Regions from separate parts of the Rahnella sp. BIGb0236 genome, predicted to be linked through region 1. Evidence: predicted binding sites of a transcription regulator. Region 1 holds the regulator's gene; each other region holds the start of a gene.
The links. The regulator Fur, encoded in region 1, represses iron uptake genes when iron is present. The targets are predictions, from matches to a motif close to ATAATAATGAGAACNACTATCAA.

Region 1 (7,857 bases):
CTGGTGAATGACGGGTTGGCTAAACGTCTGGGTGCTTCAGGGGTTATCCGCCTGAACAAGCAAAGCGTGCAGGTGATTGTCGGTACCCGTGCTGAAATCATTGCCGGTGCGATGCGTACGGCATTGAATGCAGGCCCGATTGCTGCGGCTACTGCGACGCCGGCTGCGCCAGTGTCTGAAATCAAGCCTCAGGCTGTACCCAACAGCGTGAAAACCGTGGCAGAAACGCTGGTATCGCCGGTCACCGGTGACATCGTGGCGCTGGATCAGGTCCCTGATGAAGCCTTTGCCAGCAAAGCGGTGGGTGATGGCGTGGCCATTCGTCCGACGGATAAAATCGTGGTAGCGCCTGCTGCCGGTACCGTGGTGAAAATCTTCAACACCAATCACGCGTTCTGCCTGGAAACCACTTCCGGTGCTGAAATCGTGGTGCATATGGGGATTGATACCGTTGCGCTGAACGGTCAGGGCTTTACCCGCCTGGTCGAAGAAGGGGCCACGGTCACTGCCGGACAGCCTGTTCTCGAGCTGGATCTGGATTACCTGAACGCTCACGCGCGCTCAATGATCAGCCCTGTGGTGGTCAGCAATATTGATGATTACACCGGTGTGACTGCGCTGGCCAGCGGTTCTGTGGTCGCCGGTCAGAGCAAGCTGTTCGACATTCAGGGCAAATAACGTCTCTGAACGGCTGACATTGAAAAGTCCCCTGACGGGAAGAGAGCGATCTCTTCCCGTTTTTTATTGTTTCAGAACAGACGGCACAGAGATAACCACGATTTTATGCAACTAACGGTTGTTTCCCGACGTGGCTTGTTGGAACATAAGCGGTTATCCGTAGAGTCAATGTTGCGTAGAGGAATTGCACAATGAGTGAGGCTGAAGCCCGCCCAACAAATTTTATCCGTCAGATTATTGATGAAGATCTGGCGACCGGGAAACACAATACCGTTCATACCCGTTTCCCGCCTGAGCCAAATGGCTATCTGCATATCGGTCATGCGAAATCTATCTGCCTGAACTTCGGCATTGCGCAAGACTATCAGGGGCAGTGCAACCTGCGTTTTGACGATACCAACCCGGCAAAAGAAGACATCGAATTCGTTGAGTCGATCAAACACGACGTCCAGTGGTTAGGTTTCGACTGGAGCGGTGATATTCACTACTCTTCAGACTATTTTGATCAACTGCACGCTTATGCGCTGGAACTGATCAACAAAGGTCTGGCGTACGTTGACGAACTGTCACCGGATCAGATCCGTGAATACCGCGGCTCGCTGACGTCTCCGGGCAAAAACAGCCCGTACCGTGACCGTTCAGTGGAAGAGAACATCGCGCTGTTTGAGAAAATGCGTAACGGTGAATTTGCCGAAGGGGCTGCCTGTCTGCGTGCAAAAATCGATATGGCGTCGCCTTTCTTCGTGATGCGCGATCCGGTTCTGTACCGTATTAAGTTTGCAGAACACCACCAGACCGGCAAAAAATGGTGCATCTATCCGATGTACGATTTCACCCACTGCATTTCCGATGCGCTGGAAGGGATCACCCATTCGCTGTGTACGCTGGAATTCCAGGACAACCGTCGTCTGTACGACTGGGTTCTGGATAACATCTCCATTCCATGCCACCCGCGTCAGTACGAGTTCTCCCGTCTGAATCTCGAGTACTCCATCATGTCTAAGCGTAAGCTGAACCAGCTGGTGACCGAGAAGATTGTGGAAGGCTGGGACGACCCGCGTATGCCGACCGTTTCAGGTCTGCGTCGTCGTGGTTACACCGCCGCGTCTATCCGTGAATTCTGCCGTCGTATCGGCGTCACCAAGCAAGACAACAACGTCGAAATGATGGCGCTGGAATCCTGTATCCGTGACGATCTGAACGAAAACGCACCGCGCGCCATGGCGGTGATCAATCCGGTTAAAGTGATCATTGAAAACTTTACCGGTGATGACGTGCAGAGGGTGAAAATGCCGAACCACCCGAGCAAACCGGAAATGGGCACCCGCGAAGTGCCATTTACCCGTGAGATTTATATCGATCAGGCAGATTTCCGCGAAGAAGCGAACAAGCAATACAAGCGTCTGGTGCTCGGCAAAGAAGTGCGTCTGCGCAATGCGTATGTGATCAAAGCAGAACGTATCGAGAAAGATGCAGAAGGCAATATCACCACGATCTTCTGTTCTTACGATATCGATACACTGAGCAAAGATCCTGCCGATGGCCGCAAGGTGAAAGGCGTGATCCACTGGGTTTCGGCGTCAGAAGGCAAACCGGCGGAGTTCCGCCTGTATGACCGTCTGTTCAGCGTCGCCAACCCGGGTCAGGCAGAAGATTTCCTGACCACCATCAACCCGGAATCTCTGGTGATTTCCCACGGTTTCGTGGAGCCATCACTGGTGGCTGCACAGGCTGAAATCAGCCTGCAGTTCGAGCGTGAAGGTTACTTCTGCGCCGACAGCCGCTACTCAAGCGCTGAACATCTGGTGTTTAACCGTACCGTTGGCCTGCGTGATACCTGGGAAAGCAAACCCGTCGTGTAAGCCTTCAGTGTCAGATGATAAAACGCAGCTCCGGCTGCGTTTTTTTTTGCCTGTGATAATCGTAATGGGTTTTGTTTCTCGTCGCGAATTAATGTATTTCCTATGCTTGCTTTTTAAACGATGTAGCGCGAGCTGTTGTATTGCTGAAACGTTTAAACTGTAGGGTTATTTTATTTAATTGCTTGTTTTAGTTATTTATTCAGTTAATCCACTGCTTTAATTCTTTCCTGAGACCCTCTGTAACACTTTTTCATCTTTATGTGCACTTTGTCATATTTCGGCGATCAATGATGAATTACTCATTGATAATTCGCGTCGCGAAAAATATTCTAAACCTGTTTTATACGGTTACGCCTCTGGCGGCCGCTTTTTATACCCGTTTGGGTTTTGCTCGTTTTTTTAGTCAACATGAGGAATCTCTATGCACAAGCACCGTAACAGGGGCAGGGGATCGGCTTACCTGAAACCTGCGATATATTCCCTGGCCGGCACCTTACTGGGTGGCGGAATGATGTTCGCTGAAGATGCCAACGCGGCAGGTTTTATTGATGATTCAACGCTGACCGGCGGCGTGTATTACTGGCAGCGTCAACGTGACCGCAAGGACATGGATCCGGCGAGTGACAGCTACAAAGACTATACAACCAACCTTTCCCATTCTACCGCTAACCTGAACCTCGACTTTTCTTCCGGCTATGCCTGGGACATGTTTGGTATTGATATCGCCGCTTTCACGGCAATTGAAATGGCCGAAAGCAGCGAGAGCGGACACCCCAACGAAATCGCCTTCTCCAACAGCAACCGCGCGTACGACGAAGATTATTCCGGCGATAAAAGCGGCATCAGCCTGTATAAGGCCGCCGGTAAATTCAAATACGGCGGATTCTGGGGACATGCGGGTTACATTCAGCCCACCGGACAAACGCTGATCGCGCCACACTGGAGCTTTATGCCGGGAACCTATCGCGGTGCGGAAGCCGGATATAAACATGATTTCGGTGATCCGGGTGAGTTGAGCTTCTCCTACATGTGGACCGACGAATACAAATCCCCGTGGCATCTGGAAATGGATGATTTCCGCCAGAATGACAAAAAGACCGGCGTTTCTTATCTTCACTCGGTCGGGGCGAAATACGATTTTAAAAATGATTTCGTGCTGGAAGGCGCATTTGGTCAGGCTGAAAGTTATGTTGACCAGTACTTTGCCAAGGCCTCTTACAAAATTGATCTGATGGGCAATCCGCTGACCACCAGCTATCAGTTCTATGGTGCAGAAGATCGCATCAGTGACAAGAATGATCCGAACAGTCTGTATGACGGACTGGCATGGCTGCAGGCGCTGACTTTCGGCTATACCACCGGTCAGTTTAACTGGCGTCTGGAAGGGACGATGGTGAAGGCCGAAGGGAATCAGGGTTACTTCCTGCAACGTATGACCCCGACCTATTCCTCTTCAAACGGTCGTCTTGACGTGTGGTGGGATAACCGTTCTGACTTCAACGCCAACGGTGAGAAAGCCGTGTATGCCGGCGTGCTTTATGATCTGGCGAAATGGGATCTGCCGGGCTTCGCGGTCGGTGGTTCGTACGTCTATGCGTGGGATGCCAAACCGAGCACCAATGCGGCCTACGATCAGAGCCAGCGCCTGAAAGAAAGCGCCTGGAGTCTGGATGCGCTGTATACCATTCAGGAAGGGCGCGCCAAAGGGACGCTGTTCAAACTGCATTACACCCAATACGACAACCACTCTGATCTTCCGAGCTGGAGTGGCGGGTACGGCAACATATTCCAGGATGAAAAAGACGTGAAATTCATTGTCATCGCTCCATTCACTATTTTCTGAGGTCGTTATGTCGATGAATAAATTACTGATGATTGTGATGTCGTCCGTGCTTCTGGCCGGTTGTGCACCTACCGCTGATCAGGCAGAAATCTCCAAAACGCGGGAAGATTACCGGACCTGTATTAATACGGCGGAAGGCGATGCGGACAAACTGGCATCCTGTCAGGTGATGCTCAACAAGCTGAAACAGGAAAAAGCACACCAGCAATTTGCAGAACAGGAGACAGTGCGCGTGGTGGATTATCAGCGCTGCCTTACCGCCCGTAAAACCGGAAACGGTCAGGCCTTTGCCGCCGATTGCGGGAAAATCTGGCAGGAAATCAGAGCGAATAACGCACCGGAAAAGTAACTCAACACCAGAACACGGATGCAGAAATCAAAACCCCGGCTTGCCGGGGTTTTTTGCCTCTGCCCTCTGCCAGATTGCAGACATAAAAAAACCGCTTTTCAGCGGTTAATTTAGTCAAAGCCCGTGCAGATTACAGCGCAGGTTTATCGTTATGCAAAGAGTCATCTTCACGGCAGTCGCCTGCTTCACAGTGGCCGTACAAATACAGACTGTGGTTGGTCAGTTTGATGCCATGTTTCTTAGCAATCTCACGCTGACGACCTTCAATATATTCGTCACGGAATTCAATCACACGGCCACAATCCAGACAGATCAGGTGGTCATGGTGATGTTGCTGGGTCAGTTCGAATACGGACTTGCCGCCTTCGAAGTTATGACGGGTGACAATACCGGCGTCGTCAAACTGGTTCAGAACGCGGTAAACCGTCGCCAGGCCAATTTCTTCACCCATATCAATCAGTTGCTTGTAAAGATCTTCCGCACTAACGTGATGACCTTCCGGCGCTTGCAGCACTTCCAGGATTTTGAGGCGCGGAAGCGTGACTTTTAAGCCGGCTTTCTTCAGTGCGGTGTTGTTGTCAGTCATGCGGATTCAGTCCTGTTACTATGTGCTAATCAAGTTGAGGCATGCAGCCTGTGGCATCGGCGGCACAAAATTATTCGTATAGTCTCTTCGTTTAACGCAAATGTGCCAATTCTCGTCAACGACAGCCTGTTAATAAAGATCACAAAGTGCCGGTCACATTTGGAATGCAACGACTTGATCGATAGAAAAAACAGATGAACTCAGTGTACCTTGATACGACTGAAAGTTACAATTTTGTAGCAGTTAAATTGTTAATTTCAGTAATAGTTTGGCCCTTCAATTGTAGAATAAATCCTCAGGGCCAACAGGGTTTTTAGCCAATAATTTCAGAAAGGCTGAGTTCTTCTGTGATCTGTTTTACCCAGGCATCAACACGTTCGTTGGTCAGTTCTGGCTGACGGTCTTCGTCAATTGCCAGCCCAATGAAGTGCTTATCGTCTGCCAGGCCTTTGGATGCTTCGAAGTGGTAACCTTCGGTTGGCCAGTGACCGACAATCACCGCGCCGCGTGGCTCAATGATGTCGCGCACGGTACCCAGTGCATCGCAGAAATATTCGGCATAGTCTTCCTGATCGCCACAACCAAACAGCGCGACCAACTTACCTTCGAAATCTATCTCTTCCAGCGTTGGGAAAAAGTCGTCCCAGTCACACTGCGCTTCACCGTAATACCAGGTTGGAATGCCGATCAGCAAAATATCGAATTTTTCCAGATCCTCTTTGCTGCTCTTCGCAATGTCATGCACCTCTGCAACATCTTTACCCAATTGCTTCTGGATCATTTTTGCGATGTTTTCGGTGTTACCTGTATCGGATCCAAAGAAGATACCTACAACGGCCATAAGATTACCTAACCTCTTGTTCTAAATGAAGTGCCCTGCATCGCAGGCAATAATAATGCAGATGATAGCAAACTCGCGAGGCGGAGAATATGCTTCCGGCCGCCTTCTTGACTGGGAAATAAGTTTATCGGGCAATATTTTAAAGTGTTATCGCCTTTGTGTGTTTTCCAAAACCGCCAATAAACCTCAAACTTATTGAGGTTAAAAGCAAAGTTGAGAAATAAGTCGACACAATACTAAATTTCGAGCACATCCCGCCGATAGATGATGCGAGAGCAATCTCAACATAATAAAGAAATCGATGCCCGGAGAGGTGTTCAAACATGTCCTGGGGCACTTGCCTGCTGGTTACCTGTCTTGATTCTCCGCATCCCCGTCAATCCTCAGACCAGAAACAGTCCTGTTTCGAGAGAGGCATATCGTGCAGTTTTTAAAAAATATCACCATCAGGGCCGCATTATTAACGATTCTTGGCATCTTCTGCGTCATGTGGGCCGGTGTTTCCCTTTACACCGTCTCCTCACTTGACACGCTGACGCAAAATACCAAAAACAGTACCGAGCTGGTCAACAATATGGCGCTGATCAACAAAGGTAATGATCAGTATTTTCGTACCGTGACGCGCCTGAGCCGCGCCGTCGCACAGCTTCAGGCCGACCCATCAAAAGGGCCGGAAATTTTTGATACCGCGAAACAATCCCTCGACGGACTGACGCAGGCGCTGGCCAGTTTTAAAACAGCGCCGCATCCAGGTCTGGAAGAAGCCGCCGTTCAGGAACTGAGCACTAACTGGGACAACCTGATCACCCAGGGCGTCACGCCGTTATTTGCCGCCGCGAGCAGCAAGGATATCGGGACTTATAACCAGCTCGCCAATTCAACCGTCCCTGCGCTGAGCCGCAGCTTTGGCGCGTCCATGGAAAACGTCAGCGGCCAGATCGCCGTTGATTTCGATGCGGCGCAACGTCAATCGACCCATCTGACCTCCATCGGCAAAGTGATTTTGCTGACGGCGTTTGGTATCGGGCTGGTGATTTTACTCCTGACCGACCGTTATCTGGTGATGGCGCTGGTGAGACCACTGGATCAAATCCGCGACCATTTCGCGGTGATCGCCAGCGGCGACCTGACGCATTATCTGGAAGAGTTCGGTAAAAACTGTGCCGGTAAGCTGATCCCGTTGCTGAACTTAATGCAGCTGAGTCTGGTGAATACCGTCCAAACCATCCGTAACTGTACCAACCACATTTATCAGGGCGCGTCAGAGATTTCAGCCGGTAACAACGATCTGTCTTCCCGTACAGAAGAACAGGCCTCGGCGCTGGAAGAAACCGCCGCCAGCATGGAAGAACTGACCGCTACCGTGAAACACAATGCCGATAACGCGCATCACGCCAGCCAGCTGGTGATTGAAGCCTCCGGTACCGCGCAGCGCGGCGGGAATATCGTCGCGGATGTGGTCAGCACCATGAAAGACATCTCCGGCAGCTCGAAGAAAATTGCCGAAATCACGTCGGTCATTAACAGCATCGCTTTCCAGACCAACATTCTGGCGCTGAACGCCGCGGTCGAAGCCGCGCGTGCGGGCGAGCAGGGACGGGGTTTTGCGGTGGTCGCCAGCGAAGTGCGCAATCTGGCACAGCGCAGTGCGCAGGCGGCGAAGGAAATCGAGCAGCTGATCAGCGAATCGGTTTCCCG
Region 2 (7,857 bases), on a different contig from region 1:
GCCGCCGCCTGATCGTAAGTGGCTTTGTACGACGACGGATCAATCTGATACAACGCCTGACCTGCTTTCACCGTATCGCCTTCCGTGAATAAGCGTTTCTGAATAATGCCGCCGACCTGCGGGCGGACATCCGCCGTCAGCGTGGCGGTGGTGCGTCCGGTTAATTCGCTCACCAGATTGAAAGGCTGTGCTTTTAAGGTGACGACGCCCACTTCAGTGGGCGCGGCGGCAGGTGGAGCGGTTGGTGAATTATCACAACCGCTCAGTGCGAAAAGCATAATTAAGCAGGAAGGTCTTAATAAAGGCATTTTGGTGTCCGTAAATAATAACAAGAGAATAAAAGGCAAAAGGCGTCCCGGCTGTTTTATCGAAATAAAACAGTCAGGTTGTCGTCAGGTTTATTTAAAGAATCAGCTTATTTATAAGTCATGAATTTTCTTCGTGACCTCGTTGATATAGTGAATGATCAGATCATATTTTTCCGGCGTAATATCACCGTTATAGTCTTTGGTCCGTACGGTAATTTTTAAATTCTCGATGGCATAAATCATTTCAGGCGCAGGGGGCGGGTTATTCTCAATCACGCGGGTTTTCATTTTTTCTTCTATATCGCGGATTTCGTTTCTTCTGGCTGCCAGAAAGTCAGAACCGGCAGAGGTCATGGAAAATTGTTTTTTTCCGCCTTCGATTTCCGCCGCCGTGGCAAAACCGCGTTCGACAATCTGCGACAGGATCGGGTAAATCACGCCGGGGCTGGGGATATAAGCCCCCATCGAATAGCCTTCAATCGTTTTGATGATTTCATAGCCGTGCGCCGGGTTTATCTGGATCAGATGCAAAACGAACAGCGTCAGTTCCTGACGGGTGAACAGTTTGCTTTTACGCCGTGCGGCAGGTGCAGTTCCGCTCATGTTTTCTCTCCTTCCGTTATTCCCGATGGCCTCAAGATATATCTTGTGGGTTTTCGGGGCAAGCCGGTGTCAGGGCGGGAAAATTACGTAAGGATAGTGTTAACCGGTTGTTTTGCATCGACTAAATAGCCACTGCGTGGGTAAGGGGAAACGGCCTGCTGACACTTCTTAACACTCGGGAAGGCGGCTAAATCCCTGATTTACCGATGAACGGCAAAAAGATGCCCTCCTGCTCTTTTTGCCGTGTAAGCATTGCGAAAAAGTCATATTAATTGTGACAATGTCACGTTTATTTCATCACGTCTGCCATGATTTTACTGACTTGTTGCAGGGCGGGGGCGGCATCCTTAACGCCAGCGGATTGCTGCTCCTTCACCCAACGGGCCTGGCTTTCCTGATAGCGCGTCACTTCCTGCCAGTGCATGATCTCGCTGTGTTGCAGGATGCGGACCTTTGCGCCGTCTTTGCGCAGGGCGGCCAGCTGGGGTTCAAAATGGTTATCCATCACCGAACCGGCCGTTTTACGGGCGATGTCAGCGGCGCGGGTGATGGCATCTTTATCTTCCTGCGCCAGTCCGTTCCAGACCTTCTGATTCATCACCAGCAGGTATACATGACCGAGCCACAGCTCTTTCGAGACTAAGACGTCGGGGGCCATTTTGTGGACTTTGAGGTCGTAACCGCTGTCGACGTTGACCATGATGCCGTCGAGTTGTCCGGTCTTAAACGCATTGACCGTTTGCTTGCCCCACGGCATGGTCACCGGCGTCGCGCCCGCATTACGCAGGAAATCCTGATGCCAGAAACTGGCTGAACGCCAGGTGGTGCCTTTAATATCCTGCAGGTTTTTCAGCGGATGCGTGCTGAAAAAGGCCACCGGATAACCGGTAGCGGGAAAGAGATTTACCACACCGTTTTGTTTCAGCTCAGCGGAGAAGGCCGGGATTTCCGCATAAACGCGGCGGAAGAATTCTATCTGTTTGTCACCGGACGGGCCGACCGGAAAACTTTTGAAAACCTGATGCAGCGGCAGATCTTTGGCCGCATATTCCGGCACCACAATACCGATATCGGCGGTGTTGCCCTCACGGATCGTGCGCAGTGCGTCGTAGCCGGTGGAGAGTTCACCGTTCCAGTGGTCTTCAATTTTCAGGCGACCGTGGGATTCTTTTTCAATCGCGGGGAAAAAAACGTCCTTTATAAAGCGGGTGCGCATGGCCCCCAGAGGTTCGTGATCGGTGTAGCGCAGGGTTGTGGTGGCGCAAACGCCTGCCGGTAACAACAGCAGCGCCAGTGCGAGGGTCAGGGGCTTTCTGATTAATTCCATGTAATCTCTCGTTAAAAGGGGAAATACCGCTGCTCATTCTAACGACAGGGCGAAAGGGGAACCGTGCGGACGGACAGGAAGGTACAAAAAAAAGCGCCATGTTTGCACATGACGCCTGTGGTGTTGCGGGGGGTTAACGAAGATTAGAAATCGACGTTCACGCCCAGCTGGAAGCTGCGACCCGGCATCACGGCCAGAGCTTTGTTATAAGCATCCTGGTTGGTGGTGTCGGTCAGCGTGCGGCTGCTCAGATAATCCCAGTATTTGCGGTCGGTGATGTTATAGACGCCACCGCTGAGTTTGACGTTCTTAGCGACTTTCCAGTACGCCGTCGCATCCACCATGCCATAACCCGGCACGTTCATGTATTCGGTGGTGGAGCTGGTCAGTGCGGTACCGCTGTTGGTGTAGCTCTGGCGGCTGGTCGCTTCGGCTTTTTTGCCTTTCACGAAGGTGGCTGTCAGTGCGGTTCCGTAAATTCCTGATGGATCATCCCATGCCACGCCGGCCACAAATTTCATTGGCGGTACGCTGTCGAGGTCAACGTATTTGTCGCCTTCGTAGCTGGATTTAGACTCACCTTTGGCATAGCCCAGTGCGAAGCTGGTGCTCAGGCCGTCGACGCTGCTGAACCAGGTACCGTAGTTGATTTTGGTACTCAGATCGCCCCCGTAGATAAAGGCTTCATCGCGGTTTTCTGCCTGATAAATCGTATAAATATTGGAAGGCACGTTGGTGAACATGCCCGGGCTGCCCGCACGGGTGTAACGGGTGTTAGCAATGAAGTTTTTGTAGGTGTTGTAGAACACCGACGTCTTGAAGGTCACGCCTTCCGTCGCTTCACCCTTCATGCCCCACTCGAAGTTATTGCTGGTTTCGGTCTTCAGGTTGGTATTACCGATCAGCGCATATTGCTGGGAACCGGCGTAAGAAGAGCCAAGGTTCCATGAGCCATAAAGCTGGCTGGCATCCGGGAACTGGGCGCCACGACGGTATTGCAGGTAAGTCATCAGCTTAGGCGTGATGTCATAGGTAAATGCCAGAGACGGCAGAACCTGCGTATCCGTGTTGGCTTTCCCGTACAAAGTGGAAACCTGATCTTCAGATACCGTGCTGTTCGACAAATCGGACAGGTCTTTGGCTTTGGTGTTCTGATAGGCCACACGCACCGCCGGAACGATGGAGAAGTTATGGCCATCGAGGTCAAACTTCATGGTGTCCTGCAGGAAGCCGCCGAGAGTATAAGAACGGCTGTTCGCTTCCGGCTGCATGATGGTGGTGTAAACACTCTGATCCGGGCTTTCGCGGAACGGACGTTCCGTATTCGACATACGGGCGTTGAGACCGGCGCTCAGTTCATGACGACCCAGCGTTTTCAGCCAGCTGGTTTCCCCGCCGAAGGTGTTGACGTCATAGTTGGAGTAGACGTTCATCATCTCGCCGCTGGAATTCGGCATGTAGGTGTTGTCGTGCGCCTGGGTGTACTGGTAATACACTTTGGACACCACGGCATCCGCGTAATCGTTGAACGGCGTCCATTCGTCTTTCAGGCTCGCGCCCCAGCGGCGGGTGTTACTTTGCTGCTGTGCGGTGCCGATAATGCTACTGCCCGCGCTGTTCCAGGTGTCGTAATGGGTGTGGTTCACTTTTTCGTAGTAATCCAGCGTGCCGGTGACTTTATGTTCGTCATTTGGCTGCCAGATCACAGAGGTCATGATGGCGTCAGAGTGCCAGTTTGCCGGGTAGGCGTCGTGCGTACCGCTGTTATTTTCGGTTTCCTGTCCGTCGCGGCGGCTGATGGCAATCAGGCCACGCAGGGTTTCGTCACCGGCAGCGGCAGTGATGCCGTTGTGCCAGGAACGGTCGGAAGAATCATAATCTGACTGGTAACCGAAATAGGTTTCCTTGCCCGGACGCAGGTAATCGTCGGCGGATTTTGGCAGGAAGGAAACGGCACCGCCGATGGAGGAATTGGCGCGATCGGCTGAGGTGGCGCCGGATTCGATATCGACCTGACCGTAAATGTACGGGTCGATGTAATCACGGCCAATGCCGGATGTCCCCAGACCTGCGCGGCTGGCATAGCTGCGGCCGGTGGCATTGGGTTGCGGGATGCCGTCGACGTCGATGCCGACGCGGTTGCTTTCCAGACCACGAATGTTGTAGCCGGTGTAACCGTTGCGGTCGAAACCGCTTTTGCCATTGCCAGAGCCGCCGCTGGAGCCGGTCGCGGTGATCAGCGGCTCATAACGCATGATGGTGCCGAAATCATTCCCGCCACGTTTTTGCATATCGGCGGCCGTGATGGTGGTTTTCGAGCCCGGTTTTTTATCCGGCATCGTTTCCGTGACGGTCATGACTTCTTCATTGTTCTGCGCCAGATCCTGTGCAGTACGCACCGGTTTTTTCTTGATGGCCTCAGAAGATGGCGTGTTGCTGGCGGTGAGATCGGTGTTGTTTTTAACTGCGTCCGCTGCATTAACGTTGAAGGTGGTGGTGAGGATCGTCCCCATGAAAATGACGTTTTTCACCAAACCCTGCTGTGTAAAGGATTTGAACATTTGTTATGTGTCCTGCACTGATTTTTTTAAGTTCTGCTCGCATGTACTGCCTTTCGACAAATCAGACGCGCTGGTCATCTGTTTAAAATCTTCCATGAAAAAGCCCTATTCCTTATAAATTATGGGTTTATTGTAACGCATTACCCATTTGAGCTTTGTGCGAATGATAATGATACTGATAATTGTTATCAACAAAATGATAAAGAAAAATGCGTTCCTTAACGAAATCTTTGCACTACGTTCTGAGAAATGGGCTATAGCGGCAGGCCGTTGAGGTAAATTCCGCGTGTTTTCCTTACGCTTTTCGGGGTTGCGTAAAACATGACTAAGATATATCTTTCAGAAAATCCTATTTCATAAGAGAGAGTCTGATGGAACAACATCGCCCCGAAACCCCTGCCGCAAACCTGGCTGTCCGGGTAAAAAATGAACTGGTTTTTCGTCATATCACGGTAAAAAGCAGCGAAACCATCGCCGGTTGTTTTAAACGCATCGTGTTAACCGGCGACGAGCTGAAGGGCTTTACCTCGCGCGGCTTCGACGACCATATCAAATTGTTTTTCCCGGCCAATCCCGGTGATGTGATCACGCCACCGGCCGCGACAGAAGAAGGTATTGTCTGGGGCGAAGGGCCGCGTCCGCTGAACCGCGAATACACGCCGCTGCATTTTGATGCGCAAGCCCATGAACTCACGCTGGATTTCTATCTTCACGACGGCGGCGTTGCCAGTGAATGGGCGGCTGGCGCGAAGCCGGGCGATAAACTGATTATCGGCGGGCCGCGTGGTTCCCTGATCATCCCGACCACTTACGCCTGGCAGTTGTATGTGTGCGACGAAACCGGTCTTCCGGCGGTAAAACGCCGTCTGCGCGAGCTGAAACAGGCCGGATCCGACGCTAAGATTACCGTGCTGGTGAAAGTGAAAGACGCCTCTTGTATCAGCTACTTAGATGACGAAAAAGAGTTCAACATTGAGTGGATTGTCAGTGACGTGCACCACGGTTATCAGGAGGATGACGCCGTGGTGAAGAAACTGAAAAGCCTGTTCCTGCCGGAAAGTGATTATTACATCTGGGCAACCGGCGAAGGGAAATTCGCCAAAGGGCTGAATGATTATTTCGTGGAAAATCGCGGGCTGGACGCGAATTTTGTTCGCTGCGTGGCTTACTGGCATAACAAATAACGTCCCTGTTTTTTTACCGCAGAGAATGAAAGGGTTATTTCCCCTTTGTTGTCTGCGGTTTTTCTCATTCATGCTTTGTTGCAACTGCCGCCGGAATCATTACACCGGGTGCGGTAAACGCCATTATTTATTATTTCTGCCATCATTATAATTCTTATGACAAATTCTGAATTTTTATTCAAAGGAATGGTTATGAAATTAATAAGCCTCAAACGACACTGGCGCGCGCTGTGCCTGTTTCCTCTTTTATTCGCGGGATATTCTTCTTTAAGTTCAGCGGCTGAAAATACAGCGACTCCGTCGCTGGATATTGTTAAACCGGTAAAAGCCTGCGCCGATCTCAGCAAGGTGTCGCTGACTGACATCGGCGGCGAGGGCAGCCGCATCACCTCAGCGAAAGAAATCACCGTCAACGGCGCACCGGCCTGCGAGGTGGACGGCAATCTGCATCCGGCCATCGGCTTTAAAGTGATTTTGCCGGTGTCTTCCTGGCAGCAACGTTATATGCAAATCGGTTGCGGGGGTTTGTGCGGTAATATCTCGCTGCAACTCGGCGCGGCAGCCGGTTGTACGCCATTGCAAACCAACGGTTTCGTGATGGCCGCCACCGACATGGGGCATTCCATGCAGGAAGTGGATTTCGGTAAAGATCCGCAAAAGCGCAAAGATTTCGCCTACCGCAGCCAGCATCTGACGGCTCAGGTGTCGAAGAAACTGATCGCGGAATACTACGGGCGTGCGCCGGCGTATTCCTATTTCAACGGCTGTTCTGATGGCGGTCGCGAAGCCCTGATGGAAGCGCAACGTTTTCCCCATGATTTCAACGGTGTGATTGCTGGTGCGGCGGCGATGAACTTCCAGTCGCAAAACGCCGTCTATCACGCGTGGCAGGCGCTGGCGAATACCGGGCCGGATGGCAACGCGGTGATTGTGGCTTCCCGTTTGCCGCTGATCCATAACGCGGTATTGAAACAATGTGACGCCCTGGACGGCCAGACCGACGGCCTGATTGCCGATCCGCAAAGCTGTCATGTGGATATTGCCGCGATGGCCTGCAAAACGGATGCTGCGCAGGAAAACTGCCTGTCAGCCGCTGAAATCTCGACATTAACCAAATTGTACGCCGGACCGGTTGATCCGAAGACCGGTGCGAAACTGACCGTTGGCGGACCGCAACCGGGTTCAGAACTGGCGTGGGAAGGCGTGTTTGTGCCGGAAAAAGCCAGCGATCCGATTTTCAGCTCGTTTATCGCGCTGCCATCGCTGAAATTTCTGAGTTATGTAAAAAACCCGGCTGAACATTTTACGCTGAAAGACGTGAAATTCACCGAAGCCGGATTTGACGAACTGCGTAAAATGCACCCCCTTTACGATGCCACCAATCCGGATCTCTCGGCATTCAAGGCGGCGGGCGGCAAGCTGATTATCTGGCATGGTTGGGCAGATCCGCATATCTCCCCGCTCAATTCCGTGGCGTATCATCAGGCGGTAGGCCATGTGATGGGCGCGACGAGCCGCGATCAGTTTGAGCGTCTGTATCTGTTGCCGGGCGTGCATCACTGCTCAGGCGGTGAAGGCCCGAGTCTGGTGGATTTCCTCACGCCGATGATGAACTGGGTGGAGAAAGGCATCGCGCCGGACAGCATTACCACGTATCAGGCAGCGAAAGAGCAGAAGATCCAGTTCGGCCAGCCGATGCCAGAGCGCGGCAAACAGCCAGCGACCGATATCCGTCTGGAGAAAATCCCGGCCGGGGCGGCTTCCCGTCCGGTCTTCCCGTATCCGGATTACGCGGTGTACAGCGGAAAGGGCGATGTGAATACAGCGGCCAGTTATCTTCGTAAACCGCTGGCGACGCAGCCTGCGGCCTATCA
Region 3 (7,857 bases), on a different contig from region 1:
TTGCCCCATCAGATACGAGTGTTCCCGCAGTTGCGGCCAGCAACGGGCGTTAGAGACGGCGGTGCCAATCATGGCGTCCGAATGGCCGACGATATATTTGGTGCCCGCCTGAATCGAAATATCGATATCGAATTCCAGCGCTTTGAACAAAATGCCCGCTGCCCAGGTGTTGTCGATCATGATAACGACATCAGGATTGACCGCACGCACGGCGCTCACCATCGCCGGAATATCCGGGACTTCCATGGTGATGGAACCCGGTGATTCGAGGAACACCACTTTGGTATTGGGCTGCATCAGCGCACCCAGTTCCGCGCCGAGGTGGGCCGGGAAATAGGTGGTGGATACACCGAGTTTTTTCAGCACTTTTTCGCAGAAATCCTGCGTCGGTTCGTAGGCTGAACCGGCCACCAGAATATGATCGCCGCTGCTGACAAACGACAGCACCGCATTACTGACCGCCGCCGCGCCGCAAGGGTACAGCGCGCAACCCGCGCCGCCTTCCAGCTCGACCATCGCTTCCTGCAAAGAGAAGTGCGTCAACGTGCCGCGACGTCCGTAAAATAACTCGCCGTTGGCGCGGTTGGCGGTGGCGTGTTTTTTATCTGCCACGGTTTCAAACACCAGCGATGAGGCGCGCTGGATCACGGCATTCACTGAACCCTGGGTGAATTTCTTATTCCGCCCGGCGCTGACCAGCGCGGTCTCAATTTTCTTCGACGACATAATCCGTATTTCATCCTGTTATGTGGCGCGGCACGCTCTGGCATCCGCTGATATGTCATTAACTTAACATGATGAATTTCAGGGATCAGGCTTTTGGCCGGTGGATGAGAAAATTTCAGCAGCCCGGCCAAAAAAAAGCCCGTCCTGACGACGGGCAAGGGAGAAATGCTTTACCGGTGTCAGCCGGTGTAGACGCCGAACAGTTTGGGCAGGAACAGTGAAATCGTCGGGATATACGTCACCAGCATCAGCACCACGAACAGCACGCAGTAAAACGGCATCATGGATTTGACGACGTTTTCGATGCTCTGTTTACTCACCGCACTGGCGACAAACAGCACCGAGCCGACCGGCGGCGTGATCAGGCCGATCCCCAGATTCACCAGCATGATCATGCCGAAATGCACCGGATCGATGCCCAGCGACAACACCACCGGCAGCAGCACCGGCGTCAGGATCAGAATGATCGGCGCCATGTCCATCAGCGTGCCGATCATCAGCAACATGATGTTGATCCACATGAGGATCACGTACTTGTTGTCCGAGATTGAGGTGAAGAATTCCGTGATGCGCATCGGCAACTGCATGTAGGTCATCACCGCGCCAAAGCTGGCGGCAAAGCCGATCAGAATCATCACGATACTGACGGTTTTCACCGTGCGGTACATCAGTTTCGGCAGTTCATTCCATTTGTAATCGCGGTAGATAAACATGGTGACGAAGAATGACCACAGACAGGCAATCGCCGCCGATTCCGTGGCGGTAAATATCCCGCTGAGAATACCGCCCATGATGATGACGACGGTCATCAGCCCCCACAGCGTGTCGATGAAAATCTTCAGCGCCTGGCGGAACGGCACGCGTTCACCTTTCGGGTATCCGCGTTTGTGCGCGAACATCACACACATCACCATCAGCGTCAGGCTGAGCAGCAGGCCGGGCAGAATACCGGCGATGAACAGCGCGGCGATCGACACCGTGCCGCCGGTTGCCAGCGAATAAATGACCGAGTTATGGCTGGGCGGTGTGAGGATCGCCTGTACCGAGCCGCTGGCGGTGACCGCCGCAGCAAAGTCTCGCGGGTAACCTTTTTTCTCCATTTCCGGGATCATCACCGAACCGATCGACGCCGTGTCGGCCACCGAGGATCCCGAAATCGCGCCAAAAAAGGTGGAGGCCACGATATTCACCAGTGACAGGCCGCCGCGGATAAACCCGACAAAGATGTAGGCAAAACTGACCAGCCGGCGGGCGATCCCTCCTTCGGCCATGATGGCGCCCGCCAGAATAAAGAACGGGATCGCCAGCAGTGAAAATTTGTTCACGCCGTTGGTCAGCTGGATCATCAGCGCTTCAAACGGCAAATCAATCCACCAGGCTCCTGCCAGCGCACTCAGCCCGACGGCATAGGCGACCGGCACGCCAATCGCCAGCATCACCGCCAGCGTTAACAACAAGATTAATGCATCCATAACAGGCTCCGGTCAGGCGTCAGAATTGCCCAGTATCACCACAGGCCGCTGATGTTGCGGGCCGGCAATGATCTGCTCGATGATGAATAACAGCGTCAGCGCAGAACCTACAGGCAGCGGCAGATAGGTTTGTCCGGCGGTCAGCAGCGGGAATTCCGCCACCGGCTGTTGCCAGAGCTCGCTGCACAATTGCAGGCTGTACCAGAAAATAAACACGCTGATCGCCAGCATCATCAGGTCAGCCAGCAGGGCGGAGAATTTTTTCAGCGCAGGCGGCAGACGGTCGGTAACCATGGCGACGACAATGTGCGACCCGGCGCGGTAACTGACGGCAGCGCCGGTAAAGGTGAACGTCACCATACACATGATCGCGATCGGTTCCGGCCACGACAGGGCGCTGTTCATGACGTAGCGGGCAAAAATGCCGATCGGGATCACCGCCACCATCAGCAGCAGAGCGATCCCGGCCAGCCACATCGCGCAGCGGTAAAGAATGTCCATCAGGGTGTGATAACTCGAAACCATAAATCCCCCGGCGAAAGATCAAAAAGAGGCAGCCCGCAGGCTGCCGGTATCAGGCGTTATTTGACGTCAGCGATTTGCTGCATCAGTTCCTGATGGTCTTTGCCGAATTCATCGCGCACGGATTGCGTGGCTTTGACGTAAGTCGCCGGGTCGATTTCATAGAATTTCACGCCGCCCGCTTTCATGGTGGCGAGGGCTTTCTCGTTATAGGCTTTCCACAGTTCGCGCTGCTCGTCCTGCGCTTCTTTTGCCAGTTTGAGGATCAGTTGCTGGTCTTCCGGTTTCAGCTTGTCCCATTTCACTTTTGAGTACAGGAACAGCTCAGGAATGATGAAGTGACGGCTGTAGGTGTAGTTTTTCACCACCGGCAGATAGTTATGGGCGACGAAGGTTGGCGGATTGTTTTCGGTGCCGTCGATAACCCCGGTCTGCATGCCGCTGAACACTTCACTGACGCCCATCGCCACCGGGTTTGCGCCCATGGCTTTCAGCGTCGCCAGGGCGATCGGGCTGCCCTGCACACGGATTTTCATGCCGTGCAGATCTTCCGGTTTCACCACCGGCTGTTTGGTGATCAGGTTACGCGTGCCGCCATCCATCCAGCCGAGGAACACCAGACGGGAATTCGGGTTGTTAGTAATTTTGTCGCCGATTTCTTTACCGATCTGACCGTCCAACACTTTGTGCATGTGGTCTTCATCGCGGAAAATATAGGGCAGGGTGAAGACGTTAATTTCCGGCAAAATCGACGCCACTGGCGTCATCGAGACACGGATGATGTCCAGCGCACCGAGCTGCGCCTGTTCAATTTCCTGTTTTTCATCACCCAGCACGCCGCCGGGGAAGGTTTTGATTTCCAGTCTTCCGTCAGTTTGTTTTTGCAGTTTTTCGCCCATGTGCTGAACGGCGACCACATTCGGATAACCTTGCGGATGGACATCCGCGGCTTTCAGTGTCTGCGCTGACAGGCCATGGGTGAATAAAAGGGTCGCGGAACTCAGGCAAAGGCTGAGAAGTGCTTTTTGCATTTTCATCAGTTTGTCTCCAGGGTACTCGGTAAGGGAACGGAAAAATGACACCAAAAAATGAACCGTGCTGATGCGCAGGGCATCGGGTGCATGTAGTTATATCGGGCGAATTAACCTTTTAAATGAAATGGATAACAGACATGCCTTTGTAGGGTCTCCGCCTGTGAACTGCACTTTATCCTATTTATATCTGCGCGGTATTTGAGCATTATCACAAACTTATAACAGATGTAAAATGGTGTTACTTTTTATTTAAAATGTTGTTTTAACTTTAGTAATTGGGATTAGCTGATTGATTTACCGCCATATTTTTTAGAAAAGTGTGACGGGGATTAAATTGTTCACGCCGTGTTCAATCAGGAAAAACCTTGTCATCCGTCAACGACACACCGGCCTTCAGGTTGCACAATGTAAATAATAATGAGAACGACTATCAATTAGGGCTTTTTCTTTGATATCATTCGGCGTTATTCATTCCTTCTACACACTGATTCTGGCTGGAGGCGACGCGTGAAAACGGCTCGCAATAAGATGAAAGAGGCGACCTCATTACTGATGTCGTTAATGTTGGTTGCTGGCTTAAGCGGCAACGCGATGGCGGCACCTGCGACGCCGGCAGCACAAGCGGTCACGTCTGCGGCAACGCAACCGGCCCCGGCGGCAGAGACTCCGGCTCCGGCGACAGCCGATGCCACCCCAGCCCCGGTGATGCAACCTGCTCCAACGGAAGCGACCCCAGTGATCCCTACCGATTTGTCTGTGTTGGGCATGTACCATCACGCTGATGTGGTGGTGAAAACGGTGATGATCGGTTTGCTGCTGGCCTCTGTCGTCACTTGGGCATTGTTGTTCAGTAAAGGTGCTGAAGTGTTCACCGGCAAACGCCGCATGCGCCGCGAGTTTGATGCGCTGTCTTCCGTCCGCACGCTGGACGAAGCCGCTGAGCAGGCTGAAAGCTTCGCCGCCAGCAGCATCAGCGCCCAGATGATCCGCGATGCGCAGAACGAACTTGAATTGTCTGCCGGTTCGACCGACAACAACGGCATTAAAGAACGTACCGGTTTCCGCCTTGAGCGTCGCGTCAGCGCCGCAGGCCGTTACATGGGACGTGGCAACGGTATTCTGGCGACCATCGGGGCCATCTCGCCATTCGTCGGTCTGTTCGGTACGGTGTGGGGCATCATGAACAGCTTCATCGGTATCGCCCAGACACAAACCACTAACCTGGCGGTTGTGGCACCGGGTATCGCCGAAGCCTTGCTGGCGACGGCAGTAGGTCTGGTGGCAGCCATCCCTGCGGTGGTGATCTACAACATTTTCGCCCGTACCATTACTTCTTACCGTCATCAGGTAGGCGATGTGGCGGCGCAGATTATCCTGTTACAGGGCCGTGATTTGGATCTGGCTGCCAGCGAAGGCGATGCGCCACGCGGTCAGACAGGTCAGTTACGCGTAGGGTAAGAACAGATTATGGCTATTCGGTTAAACGACGATATCGACGAAAGCGGTGAAATGCATGACATCAACGTCACGCCTTTTATCGACGTCATGCTGGTGTTGCTGATCATCTTCATGGTGGCGGCACCGCTGGCTACTGTGGATGTGCGGGTGGATTTACCGGCTTCGACGGCGAAACAGCAGCCGCGTCCGGAGAAACCGATCTTCCTGTCGGTGAAAGCGGACAAGCAACTGTTCCTCGGCGATACGCCGGTCAACAGCAGCAACCTGACCGCCATGCTGGATCAGCGTACTCAGGGCAATAAACAGAGTACGATTTTCTTCCGCGCGGATAAGAGTGTCGACTACGAAACGCTGATGAGCGTGATGGATAACCTGCGGAAAGCCGGTTACCTGAAAGTCGGGCTGGTTGGTGCAGAACAAACCGGTGCCGCTGCGGCGCAGTAAGTTCTCGCTCAAATCCGAAATACCAAAAAGGCCAGCAATGCTGGCCTTTCGTTTATCGGTAAAACGGTCACTCAGGTCACCGGTGCCGGGTTAAATACCGCCAGCGCATTGTGGATGCCCCATGTGTCTGACCAGGTTTTCTTGCGGCCGCTGGCGATGTCCAGAATGAAGTGGAACAACTCCCAGCCCACATCCTCGATGGTCGCATCCCCGGTTGCAATCGTCCCGGCGTTGATGTCCATCAGATCGTGCCAGCGGTTTGCCAGCGTGGTGCGGGTCGCCATTTTAATCACCGGTACTGCCAGCAGGCCGTACGGCGTGCCGCGACCGGTGGTGAATACCTGCACGGTGATCCCGGAAGCCAGTTGCTGGGTTCCGCAGACAAAATCGCTGGCAGGCGTGGCGGCGTAAATCAGCCCTTTTTTCGTCGGGCGCTGGCCCGGAGACAACACTTCGGAAATCGCGCTGGTGCCGGATTTGGCAATCGAACCCAGTGCCTTTTCAACCACGTTAGCCAGACCGCCTTTTTTGTTGCCCGGCGACGGATTGGCGCTGCGGTCGGTTTGTCCCATCGACAGATAATCATCGTACCAGGCCATTTCTTCCAGCAGACGTTTGCCCACTTCGACATCCGCGGCGCGCGGGGTCAGCAGATGGATGGCATCGCGGACTTCCGTCACTTCAGAGAACATCACGGTGGCACCGCAGCGCACCAGCAAATCAGAGGCATAACCGACTGCCGGATTGGCCGTGACGCCGGAGAAGGCATCGCTGCCGCCACACTGCGTACCGACCACCAGATCGGAAGCCGGGCAGGTTTCGCGCTGGCGACGGTTCAGGCGCTCAAGATGGAATTGTGCGACGGTCAGGATATCGTCCACCATCGACTGGAAGCCGACATGCTGCTCATCCTGCAAACGCACAATGTGCGTGTCATCGAGCGAAATCGCCTGCACATCCGGCGTGCCTTCCAGCAGGCGCTCCGGTTGTAATTTCTCACAACCCAGGCCGACCACCATCACCTCGCCGCCAAAGTTCGGGTTCAGCGCCAGATTGTGGATGGTGCGGATCGGCACGATCGCCGCCGGGGCGTTAATCGCCACACCGCAGCCGTACAGGTGATTCAGCGCCACGACGCCATCGACATTGGGGAATTTGGGCAGTAAATCACGTTCAATGATTTTCACCACGTAATCCACCACGCCTGCCACACAGTGCACGCTGGTGGTGATCCCCAGCAGATTTTTAGTGCCAACGCTGCCGTCGGCATTGCGGTAACCTTCGAAGGTATAACCTTCCAGCGGGGGTAATTCTGGCGGTACGCGGGTCGCCAGCGGCAGGCTGTTCAGCTCAGGCGCAACCGGTAATTCCACCAGCGATTCGTCAATCCAGCCGCCCTGCGCGATATCCCTTACGGCATAACCAATCACTTCACCATAACGAATAATATCGCCGCCTTTGGCAATTGGATCTAAAGCGACTTTATGGCCTTGCGGAATATGCTCAATTAATTCCAGACCATTGGCAAATCGGGTGCCGGCTTTTAAGCCGTTGTCATTCACAATAATGGCCACGTTATCGCTTTCATGCACTTTAATAAAAAGAGCTTCGGTGGCGTGTTCTTTATCTTTATTACGTGACATAACTGTCTCCGCGTTTATTAAACATCCCGGAAAAAATTCCGGTTAATTCTCTGAAGTTGACGCTCAATAATGCTCTTGTCAAACATGCTCTGGTGATACAGGGTATGGCGTCCATTATAAGGCAGTCTTCCGGGAACCTCATTGTGCAACTGACCAGCTTTTTGCCTGATGAACGTCATTCTGTGTGGCAGGTGACAGAATAAATGTGATGCAAATCACCCTTTGATTTGCGCGGTTATCGCCACCGCACAATCTGTGATTCTCCTCCCACAGCGATGTGTGGATGCAAAAGAATAGTCATCATCCGTGGGACGATTCTTGGGCGAATGCACAGTGTTATTTCGGGACCTCTTTTTTATACTGTATTGGCCCTCTGAAGGTGACGTTAAAAGTAATACAGGTAAATTTCAGGCAATCATAAACAGAGTGTTAATTGCCTGCTTCGTATAAAGGAACTGAACGGTGAATAACCACAGGTGAATAAAACAACGTTATTTCGCCAGCGGTAAGTTCCCTGAAAAAGTTTCGTATTATGACAATGAGGGTCACCATGAACAT

Region 2: EDF78_RS02825 (siderophore-interacting protein) is a predicted target of Fur. The motif match lies at 4,969-4,991, and genes of this name have one in related genera.
Region 3: exbB (tol-pal system-associated acyl-CoA thioesterase) is a predicted target of Fur. The motif match lies at 4,166-4,188, and genes of this name have one in related genera.

Annotation. Positions count from the first base shown of each region.
Region 1 covers NZ_SOAO01000002.1:368,405-376,261, reverse strand. Annotated here, with positions in the region: gene nagE (N-acetylglucosamine-specific PTS transporter subunit IIBC) at 1-678, shown strand, start outside; gene glnS (glutamine--tRNA ligase) at 870-2,540, shown strand; gene EDF78_RS05235 (OprD family outer membrane porin) at 2,962-4,383, shown strand; gene chiQ (ChiQ/YbfN family lipoprotein) at 4,397-4,732, shown strand; gene fur (ferric iron uptake transcriptional regulator) at 4,863-5,318, opposite strand; gene fldA (flavodoxin FldA) at 5,632-6,159, opposite strand; gene EDF78_RS05215 (methyl-accepting chemotaxis protein) at 6,581-7,857, shown strand, end outside.
Region 2 covers NZ_SOAO01000001.1:645,976-653,832, forward strand. Annotated here, with positions in the region: gene EDF78_RS02805 (efflux RND transporter periplasmic adaptor subunit) at 1-308, opposite strand, end outside; gene EDF78_RS02810 (PadR family transcriptional regulator) at 420-911, opposite strand; gene dctP (TRAP transporter substrate-binding protein DctP) at 1,201-2,238, opposite strand; gene EDF78_RS02820 (TonB-dependent receptor) at 2,382-4,799, opposite strand; gene EDF78_RS02825 (siderophore-interacting protein) at 5,171-5,983, shown strand; gene EDF78_RS02830 (tannase/feruloyl esterase family alpha/beta hydrolase) at 6,176-7,857, shown strand, end outside.
Region 3 covers NZ_SOAO01000006.1:86,497-94,353, reverse strand. Annotated here, with positions in the region: gene metC (cystathionine beta-lyase) at 1-726, opposite strand, end outside; gene EDF78_RS13980 (TRAP transporter large permease) at 906-2,198, opposite strand; gene EDF78_RS13975 (TRAP transporter small permease) at 2,211-2,723, opposite strand; gene EDF78_RS13970 (TRAP transporter substrate-binding protein) at 2,780-3,757, opposite strand; gene exbB (tol-pal system-associated acyl-CoA thioesterase) at 4,283-5,212, shown strand; gene exbD (TonB system transport protein ExbD) at 5,222-5,656, shown strand; gene garD (galactarate dehydratase) at 5,728-7,299, opposite strand; gene EDF78_RS13950 (MFS transporter) at 7,850-7,857, shown strand, end outside.